DNA from 2 places in the Stenotrophomonas sp. 78350_Sma genome. Region 2 is predicted to be linked to the other one. Evidence: predicted binding sites of a transcription regulator. Region 2 holds the regulator's gene; the other holds the start of a gene.
The links. The regulator HrcA, encoded in region 2, represses chaperone genes, less so after heat shock. The targets are predictions, from matches to a motif close to TTNGCACTCNNNNNNNNNGAGTGCNAA.

Region 1 (5,031 bases), 2.3 Mb from region 2:
CAGAAAGCACCGGCATATGATGGAAGCGCGTAAGCTATTGATAAACCTGCTGTATCGGGCTACGTCGCAGTCCAGCGAACTACCGGGCTGGAGTCATCGTGAAACAAAAAACCCCGCCTCGCGGCGGGGTTCTTCTTTGCATCGGGAAGACGCGCCGACCAGGGCCGGCAACGTCCGACGCGGGCGTGGACCTTAGAAGTCCATGCCGCCCATGCCACCCATGCCGCCCATGCCACCGGCGCCGCCCATGGCCGGCTCGTCCTTCTTCGGAGCTTCGGCAACCATGGCTTCGGTGGTGATCATCAGGCCAGCGATCGAGGCCGCGTTCTGCAGGGCCGAACGGGTCACCTTGGTCGGGTCCAGGATGCCGAACTGCAGCATGTCGCCGAACTCGCCGGTGGCGGCGTTGTAGCCGAAGCTGCCGGTGCCTTCCTTGACCTTGTTGATGATGACCGACGGCTCTTCACCGGCGTTGGCAACGATTTCGCGCAGCGGGGCTTCCATCGCGCGCAGGGCGATCTGGATGCCGTGGTTCTGGTCTTCGTTGGCACCCTTCAGGCCGGCCAGTGCGGTGACCGCACGGACCAGGGCAACGCCGCCGCCCGGGACCACGCCTTCTTCAACGGCTGCACGGGTCGCGTGCAGGGCGTCGTCGACGCGGTCCTTCTTTTCCTTCATTTCGATTTCGGTCGAAGCACCGACCTTGATCACGGCAACGCCGCCGGCCAGCTTGGCCACGCGTTCCTGCAGCTTCTCGCGGTCGTAATCGGAGGAGGTGTCCTGGATCTGGGTCTTGATCTGGCCGACGCGTGCGTCGACGGCAGCCTTGTCACCCACGCCATCGATGATGGTGGTGTTTTCCTTGGAAACCTGCACCTTCTTGGCGCGGCCCAGGTCCTTGATGGTGGCCTTTTCCAGCGACAGGCCAACTTCTTCGGAGATCACGGTGCCACCGGTCAGCACGGCCATGTCTTCCAGCATCGCCTTGCGACGGTCGCCGAAGCCCGGAGCCTTGACGGCCACGACCTTGACGATGCCACGGATGGTGTTGACCACCAGGGTGGCCAGCGCTTCGCCTTCGACTTCTTCGGCAACGATCAGCAGCGGCTTGCCGGCCTTGGCGACGCCTTCCAGCACCGGCAGCAGGTCACGGACGTTGGAGATCTTCTTGTCGTGCAGCAGGATGAACGGGTCATCCAGGTCAGCGGTCTGCGACTGCTGGTTGTTGATGAAGTACGGGGACAGGTAGCCGCGGTCGAACTGCATGCCCTTGACCACGTCCAGCTCGTTGTCCAGGCCCGAGCCTTCTTCAACGGTGATCACGCCTTCCTTGCCGACTTCCTTCATCGCGTCGGCGATGATCTGGCCGATCGACTCGTCCGAGTTGGCCGAGATGGTACCGACCTGGGCAATCGCCTTGTCGTCAGCGGTCGGCTTGGAGATGGTCTTCAGCTCGGCAACGGCGGCCACGACGGCCTTGTCGATACCGCGCTTCAGATCCATCGGGTTCATGCCGGCGGCAACAGCCTTGGCGCCTTCGCGGATCAGGGCCTGGGCCAGCACGGTGGCGGTGGTGGTGCCGTCGCCGGCGTCGTCGTTGGTGCGCGAAGCGACTTCCTTCACCATCTGTGCGCCCATGTTCTCGAACTTGTCAGCCAGTTCGATTTCCTTGGCGACGGAGACGCCGTCCTTGGTGATGGTCGGGGCGCCGAAGCTCTTTTCCAGCACGACGTTGCGGCCCTTCGGGCCCAGGGTGGCCTTGACGGCATTGGCGAGAACGTTGACGCCGCGCACCATGCGCGAACGGGCGTCTTCACCGAAACGAATATCCTTGGCAGCCATTGCAGTTACCTCATTGGTAGCGCCGGGCCATGCCCGGCGGCTGGGTGTTTGGAATCAGGGGATGAAGCAGGTCGCGCCGAGGCTCAGCCGATGACGGCGAGCACGTCGTCTTCGCGCAGGACCTTGTACTCGACGCCTTCGCTCTTGTACGAGCTGCCGGCGTACTGGCCGTAGATGACCTTGTCGCCAACCTTCAGCGACGGCGCACGCACGCTGCCGTTGTCCAGCGGCTTGCCCGGGCCGACGGCCACGACTTCACCCTTGGTGGACTTTTCCTTGGCCGAATCCGGAATGACGATGCCACCGGCGGAGATTTCGTCGGCTTCGATCGGCTTGACCACAACGCGGTCGTGCAGCGGCTTGATGCTCATGAGAGACCTCTTAAGTTATTGATTGGTCTGAAAAAGTCTGGCGATGTTAGCACTCACCTCAGGTGACTGCCAGCATCGCTCGCGAAAAAGCCCGACGAATCGGGAGCAGGACAGAGATGGAGCTGCCCCCGGGCCTTTCAAGGCCGTCCCCGGAAAAAATTTCGGTGCGGCCAGGCCCGCACAGCGCGTCCCTGCATGAAGACGTTCAGCCCGGTGAAACGCATCCATTCGGTCCTCGGCGCCCTCGACTTTTGGTGATCCGCGTCGCACTGTCAGATATCTGACGTTCATTTACGACAAAGTGTCACTGGATCGGCCTTAGGCTCGGCCGCGCATTCCCAATCACAAGGAGTTGTCGATGCGATTGCTGTCCCCGCTTGCCGCCGCCTGCCTGCTGGCGCTGGCCGCCGCGCCGGCCCAGGCCGAGGTCTTCATCAACGAACTGCATTACGACGACAGCACCGCCGCCGGTGACGTCGGCGAAGCGATCGAGGTCGTCGCCACCGCCGGAGAGGACCTGTCCGGCTATCGGCTTTACCTCTACAACGGCAGCAATCCTTCGGCCGCCACGGTCTACGCCAACAACCCGGTCCCGGCCGGTACCGCCGCGGGCTGCGGCAGCGCCAGCATCGCCGTGGTCAGCTACCCGACCAACGGCCTCCAGAACGGCCCGAACGATGGCATCGCCCTGGTCGATGCCAGCGGCAAGGTGGTCCAGTTCCTCAGCTACGAGGGCGCCATCACCGCCTCCGGTGGACCTGCCGCCGGCATGACCAGCCAGAACATTCCGGTGGCCGAGACCAACAGCACGGCGCCGGGCACCTCGCTGCAGCTGACCGGCAGCGGCAGCCAGTACGCACACTTCACCTGGGCCGAGTCGGCCAGGCAGACCTTCGGCAGCTGCAACAACGGCCAGACCTTCAGTGGTGGCGGCACCCCGGGCCCGAACACGCCGCCGTCGGTGTCCACCACCACCCCGGCACAGGGCAGCAGCACCTTCCCGGCCGCGGCCGATCTGGAAGTGGTGTTCAGCGAGACGGTGAACCTGGCCAGTGGCGCCTTCGCGCTGAGCTGCGGCACTTCCGGCAGCGTGCCGCTGACCTTCCCCGCCAGCGGGCGCAGCGTGAAGCTGTCCACCAATACCGCGCTGGTGGCCGGTGAAGCCTGCCGCTTCGACATCCGCGCCGCGCGCATCACCGACCTGCAGGGCGCGCACCCGGCCGCCGACAGCCGCATCGCCTTCACCGTGGCCAGCACCGGCGGCAATCCCGACCCGGGCAATCCGGGCGTGCCGGCCGGCTACTACTCGAAGGTGAACACGTCCAGCCCGAGCCAGCTGCGCTGCTCGCTGCACGCCACCATCAAGGGCCACACCGCCTACCCGTACAGCGGCTCGGGCACCAGCACCTGGACCATCCTGGAGATTGCCGACGAGGACCCGAACAACCCGAACCGCATCCTCGACGCGTATCGCAACCGCAGCTACGCCAAGGTGACCGATCGCGCCGGCAGCGGCAGTGGCCTGAAGTACAACCGCGAACACACCTGGCCGAACTCGCTGGGCTTCGCCAGCACCACCGGTGACAAGGGCCTGCCGTACGCGCCGTACACCGACACCCACATGCTGTACCTGACCGATGCACAGTGGAACGCCGACCGTGGCAACAAGCCGTTCGCCAAGTGCGACGCCAACTGCGGCGAGCGCGCCACCGAGGCCAACAACGGCCAGGGCGGCGGCAGCGGTGGCTATCCGGGCAATTCCAACTGGGTGCGCACGCCGGACGGCAACACCGGCACGTTCGAGGTGTGGGGCAAGCGCAAGGGCGACATGGCGCGTGCGGTCATGTACATGGCCATCCGCTACGAGGGCGGCAAGGATGCGGCCACCGGCCAGTCCGAGCCGGACCTGGAGCTGACCGACGATCGCAGCAGGATCGTCAAGACCAGCAGCTCGCCGGCCTACATGGGCCTGCTGTCGACCCTGATCGACTGGCACCTGTCCGATCCGCCGGATGATGCCGAGCGTGCGCGCAATGACGTGATCTACAGCTTCCAGGGCAACCGCAACCCGTTCATCGACCACCCCGAGTGGGCAACCCCTGGCCTGTTCACCTCGGCCAAGCCGGCCACCTGCCAGCTGGCCAACTGACCGCGCAACGCAGCGGTCCATCGCCGCCGCCGGGCCCTGACCCGGCGGCGGCCCTATACTCGACGGTCATGTCGACCGTCGATCCCGTCCTGCTGCTGTTGACCACCTGCCCGGACCGGGCCAGTGCCGAGCGCATCGCGCACGCGCTGGTCGGAGAGCGCCTGGCCGCGTGCGTGACCCGCCTCGATGGCGCGCAGTCGACCTACCGCTGGCAGGGCGAGGTGACCACCGACGCCGAGCTGCAGCTGCTGGTGAAGACCACCGCAAGCCGCGTCGATCACGCGATTGCCCGGATCGTCGAACTGCATCCGTATGAACTCCCGGAGTGCATCGCGGTCGAAACCCGGGCCGGCCTGCCGGCGTATCTGGACTGGATCCGGGCACAGACCCGGGAGGACACTGATTGAAGACTCTGTTTGCGCGTGGCGCCGCCCTGTGCGCCCTGTTGTGGCTCTCGCTGCCAGCGTTCGCGCTGGATGAGAAGGACCTGCTGCCGGTGGACCAGGCGTTCGCGCTGACCGCCACCGCCCCCGAACGTGGCCAGGTACAACTGCAGTTCAAGATCGCGCCCGGCTATTACCTGTATCGCCATCGCACCAGCGTCAAGGCCGACCCGGCCTTCAATGCCGGCGCGCTGCAGATGCCCAAGGGCGACAAGCACCACGACGA
Region 2 (5,031 bases):
GGTCACGCACAGCACCTGCCGCTTCTCGCCGAGGGCGCGCAGCTTCTGGCCAACGATGTCCGCCACTGCGCCGCCGATGCCGGAGTCGACCTCGTCGAACACCATGGTCGGCACCGCATCCAGGTCCAGCGCGGCCACTTCGATGGCCAGCGAAATGCGCGACAGTTCACCGCCCGAGGCCACCTTGCGCAGGGCGCGCGGCGGCTGGCCGGCGTTGGCCGCCACCAGGAACTCCACACGCTCGGCACCCTGCGGGTCCGGCTTGCCGGCGTCCTGCGGTTCCAGTTCGATCAGGAACTGGCCGCCGCCCATGCCCAGCTCGGCGATGATGCCGGTGGTGGTGGCCGACAGTTCGGCAGCAGCGCTGCGACGGCTGGCGGTCAGCACTTCGGCCTGTGCGCGCCAGGCGGCGGCGGCCTTGTCGATCTCGCCGGCCAGGCGCTGCAGGCGTTCGTCGGCGCCGCGCAGCTGCTCCACTTCGGCGTGCATGCGCTCGCGCTGCGCGCCCAGCTCGTCCATCGGCACGCGGTGCTTGCGGGCCAGGTCGTGCAGGCGGCCGAGGCGGCGCTCATTCTCCTCGAACTGCTCCGGGTCGGCGTCGAGGTCGTCATGTACGCGGTCCAGCAGCGACAGGGCTTCGTGCAGCTGGATCGAGGCGTTCTCGATCAGGCCGTCCACCTCGCCCAGGCGCGGGTCGTGTTCGATCAGGCGCGACAGCTCGTGGCGCACCTGCTGCAGCAGGTCCAGTGCGGAACTGCCGTCGTCGCCGTTGAGCTGGTTGCTGGCGGCCTGGCAGGCGCTCAGCAGGGCGCTGGCGTGGGCCTGGCGACGGTGGCTGGCACCGAGTGCCGCGATCGACTCCGGCTCCAGGTCTTCACGGTCCAGTTCGCGCAGCTGGTGTTCCAAGAAGCCTATCCTGTCACTCACGTCGCCCTGTTGCGACAGCGCCAGCGATTCATCGACCAGCGCCTGCCAGGCGGCAGCGGCGCGGCGCACCTGGCGACGCTCGTTTTCGTTGCCGGCATAGGCGTCCAGCAGGGCCAGCTGCGACGGGCGCGTCAACAGGGCCTGCTGTTCGTGCTGGCCGTGGATCTCCACCAGCAACGAGGCCAGGTCGCCCAGCTGGGCCAGGGTCACCGGGCGGCCATTGATCCACGCCCGCGAACCGCCGTCGGCACGGATCACGCGGCGCAGCTGGCATTGTTCTTCGTCGTCCAGCTCGTTGTCGGCCAGCCACTGGCGCGCGGCCTGCAGCTGCTCCAACGCGAACTCGGCCGAAAGCTCGGCACGGGCGGCGCCGTGGCGGACCACGCCGCTGTCGGCGCGCAGGCCGGACAGGAAGCCCAGCGCGTCGACCATCAGCGACTTGCCGGCGCCGGTCTCGCCTGAAACCACGGTCATGCCTGGCCCGAACTCCAGTTCGGTGGCGCGGACGACGGCAAAATCCTTGATCGAAAGATGTCTGAGCATGGGTACGGGGGTATCAGCAGCCGCGCAACGCTAGCACGCGGGCGAGGGAGGTCCAATGACTTGCCAAGGTGATGCGCCGCCATTATCTAGTGTCCGTGTCTCACAGGTTGATTCCATGCACGGTTCTCCCGACCAGCTTGCCCCACGTGCGCGCCATCTGCTGCGCACGCTGATCGCGCGTTACATCCAGGACGGTGAGCCGGTCGGCTCGCAGACGCTGGCGCGCGTGGCCGGCCTGGAGGTCAGTCCGGCCACCATCCGCAACATCCTCGGCGACCTGGAAGACCTGGGGCTGCTGGCGTCACCGCACACCTCGGCCGGGCGCATCCCGACCGCGCATGGCTACCGGGTGTTCGTCGACAGCCTGCTGCAGATGCAGCCGCCGGGCGAGGGCGAGCTGGCCCGGTTGCGCCAGGAGCTGGCCGGTGGCGGCAGCACCCAGGCCCTGCTCGGCAGCGCCTCGGAGCTGCTGTCGGCGATGAGCCACTTCGTCGGCGTGGTCAGTGCGCCGCGGCGCGAGCAGTTTGCTTTCCGCCAGATCGATTTCGTGGCACTGGACGGGCGCCGGGTGCTGGCGATCCTGGTGTTTGCCGACAACGAGGTGCAGAACCGGGTCATCGAGACCCGCCAGGAGTTCGCGCCGGGCCAGCTGGAGCAGGTGGCCAACTACCTCAATGCCCATTTCGCCGGCCTGCCGATGGCCGAGATCCGCACTCGCCTGCTGCTGGAACTACGCGATGCCCGTTCCGAGCTGGAGCAGCTGCTGGCGCACAGCATCGAGCTGGCCGAGCAGGCCCTGCAGCCGGCGGCCGACGACATGCTGGTGGCCGGCCAGACCCGCCTGATGGGGGTACAGGACCTGTCCGACCTTGAGCGCCTGCGCGAGCTCTTCGAGCTGTTCTCCAGCAAACGCGAAATCCTGCAGCTGCTGGAACGGACCATCCAGGCCCCCGGCGTGCGCATCTTCATCGGCGAGGAGACCGGGATGATGCCGCTGCAGGGCGTCTCGCTGGTCACCGCCCCGTACACCGCCAACGGCCAGGTGCTGGGCGTGCTGGGCGTGATCGGCCCCAAGCGGATGGCCTACGACCGTGTGATCCCGCTGGTCAAGGCCACCGCCGATGTGCTCGGCGCGGCCTTTTCGCCGGCCCGCCGCACGCCGGGAACATCCGACGCTTGAAACGCAGCATCCCGCCCACACTAGGGTGGGTGGAGGCGGAGATTGACCGCCAGGGACCCAGACATGAACCACGAACATCCAGATATCGAATCCCAGCAGAGTGCCGCCGATGCGGCCGCCGCCGCCGGCGTCAATGACGAAGTGGAGCGCCTGCGCGCTGAAGTTGAACAGGTCAAGGCCGATGCGCTGCGTGAGCGCGCCGACCTGGAGAACCAGCGCAAGCGCGTTGCCCGTGACATCGAGCAGGCCCGCAAGTTCGCCAACGAGAAGCTGCTTGGGGAGCTGCTGCCGGTATTCGACAGCCTGGATGCTGGCCTGAAGGCTGCCGGCGACGACGCCCACCCGTTGCGCGAAGGCCTGGAGCTGACCTACAAGCAGCTGCTGAAGGTTGCCGGTGACAATGGCCTGGTCCTGCTGGACCCGACCGGCCAGCCGTTCAACCCGGAACACCACCAGGCCATCAGCCAGGTGCCGGCCCCGGGCGCCGCCCCCGGCACCGTGGTGACCGTGTTCCAGAAGGGCTACCTGCTCAACGAGCGCCTGCTGCGGCCGGCGCTGGTGGTGGTGGCCGCCGACTGACCCTGCCGGGCCGGGAGGCGGAATGACCCGCGACCCGGCCCGACGCTGAACGCGCCGGACGACCGGAAACACAGCGTTCGGGAGATGGCTTGAATGTTCCACGAGCCTCCCCCACATCGTATTCATCCACCGGCCGAACGGCCGGACTGACCCCAACAAGCATCCTCAGGAGTCTCCCCCATGGGCAAGATCATTGGTATCGACCTCGGCACCACCAACTCGTGCGTGGCGATCATGGACGGCGGCAAGGCCCGCGTCATCGAGAATTCGGAAGGCGATCGCACCACCCCGTCGATCGTCGCCTACACCAAGGACGGCGAAGTCCTGGTCGGCGCCTCGGCCAAGCGCCAGGCCGTGACCAACCCGAAGAACACCTTCTACGCGGTGAAGCGCCTGATCGGCCGCAAGTTCACCGACGCCGAAGTGCAGAAGGACATCGCGCACGTCCCGTACGGCATCCTGGCCCATGACAATGGCGACGCCTGGGTGTCGACCAGCGACGGCAAGAAGATGGCCCCGCAGGAAATCTCGGCCAAGGTGCTGGAAAAGATGAAGAAGACCGCCGAGGACTTCCTCGGTGAGAAGGTCACCGAAGCGGTCATCACCGTGCCGGCCTACTTCAATGACAGCCAGCGCCAGGCGACCAAGGACGCCGGCCGCATCGCCGGCCTGGACGTCAAGCGCATCATCAACGAGCCGACCGCGGCCGCGCTGGCCTATGGCCTGGACAAGGGCGACAACAAGGATCGCAAGATCGTGGTGTACGACCTGGGCGGCGGCACCTTCGACGTCTCGGTGATCGAGATCGCCAACGTCGACGGCGAGAAGCAGTTCGAAGTGCTGGCCACCAACGGCGACACCTTCCTGGGCGGCGAAGACTTCGACAACCGCGTCATCGAGTACCTGGTTGAAGAGTTCAACAAGGACCAGGGCATCGACCTGCGCAAGGATCCGCTGGCCCTGCAGCGCCTGAAGGACGCTGCCGAGCGCGCCAAGATCGAGCTGTCCAGCGCCCAGCAGACCGAAGTGAACCTGCCGTACGTCACCGCTGACGCGTCGGGTCCGAAGCACCTGAACATCAAGCTGACCCGCGCCAAGCTGGAAGCGCTGGTGGAAGACCTGATCAAGAAGTCGATCGAGCCGTGCCGCGTCGCCCTGAACGATGCCGGCCTGCGTTCGAGCGACATCAGCGAAGTGATCCTGGTCGGTGGCCAGACCCGCATGCCGAAGGTGCAGCAGGCGGTGACCGAGTTCTTCGGCAAGGAACCGCGCAAGGACGTCAACCCGGACGAAGCCGTGGCACTGGGTGCTGCGATCCAGGGCGGCGTGCTGGGCGGCGACGTCAAGGACGTTCTGCTGCTGGACGTGACCCCGCTGTCGCTGGGCATCGAGACCATGGGCGGCGTGTTCACCAAGATCATCGAGAAGAACACCACCATCCCGACCAAGGCCTCGCAGGTGTTCTCCACCGCCGAGGACAACCAGTCGGCCGTGACCGTGCATGTGCTGCAGGGTGAGCGCGAACAGGCCCGCTTCAACAAGTCGCTGGCCAAGTTCGACCTGTCCGGCATCGAGCCGGCCCCGCGTGGCCTGCCGCAGGTGGAAGTGTCCTTCGACATCGACGCCAACGGCATCCTGCATGTGTCGGCCAAGGACAAGAAGACCAACAAGGAACAGAAGGTCGAGATCAAGGCCGGTTCGGGCCTGTCCGAGGAAGAGATCGCACGCATGGTCGCCGACGCGGAAGCCAACCGCGAAGAAGACAAGAAGTTCCAGGAATTGGTGCAGGCCCGCAACCAGGC

Region 1: the regulator HrcA is predicted to act here: its motif matches at 2,260-2,286, upstream of ACZK4H_RS19690 (co-chaperone GroES).

What each region holds. Positions count from the first base shown of each region.
Region 1 covers NZ_CM151182.1:4,272,614-4,277,644, forward strand. The annotation lists gene groL (chaperonin GroEL) at 193-1,842, opposite strand; gene ACZK4H_RS19690 (co-chaperone GroES) at 1,926-2,213, opposite strand; gene ACZK4H_RS19695 (endonuclease) at 2,572-4,362, shown strand; gene cutA (divalent-cation tolerance protein CutA) at 4,431-4,769, shown strand; gene ACZK4H_RS19705 (protein-disulfide reductase DsbD domain-containing protein) at 4,766-5,031, shown strand, end outside.
Region 2 covers NZ_CM151182.1:1,948,896-1,953,926, forward strand. The annotation lists gene recN (DNA repair protein RecN) at 1-1,470, opposite strand, end outside; gene hrcA (heat-inducible transcriptional repressor HrcA) at 1,586-2,650, shown strand; gene grpE (nucleotide exchange factor GrpE) at 2,714-3,229, shown strand; gene dnaK (molecular chaperone DnaK) at 3,410-5,031, shown strand, end outside.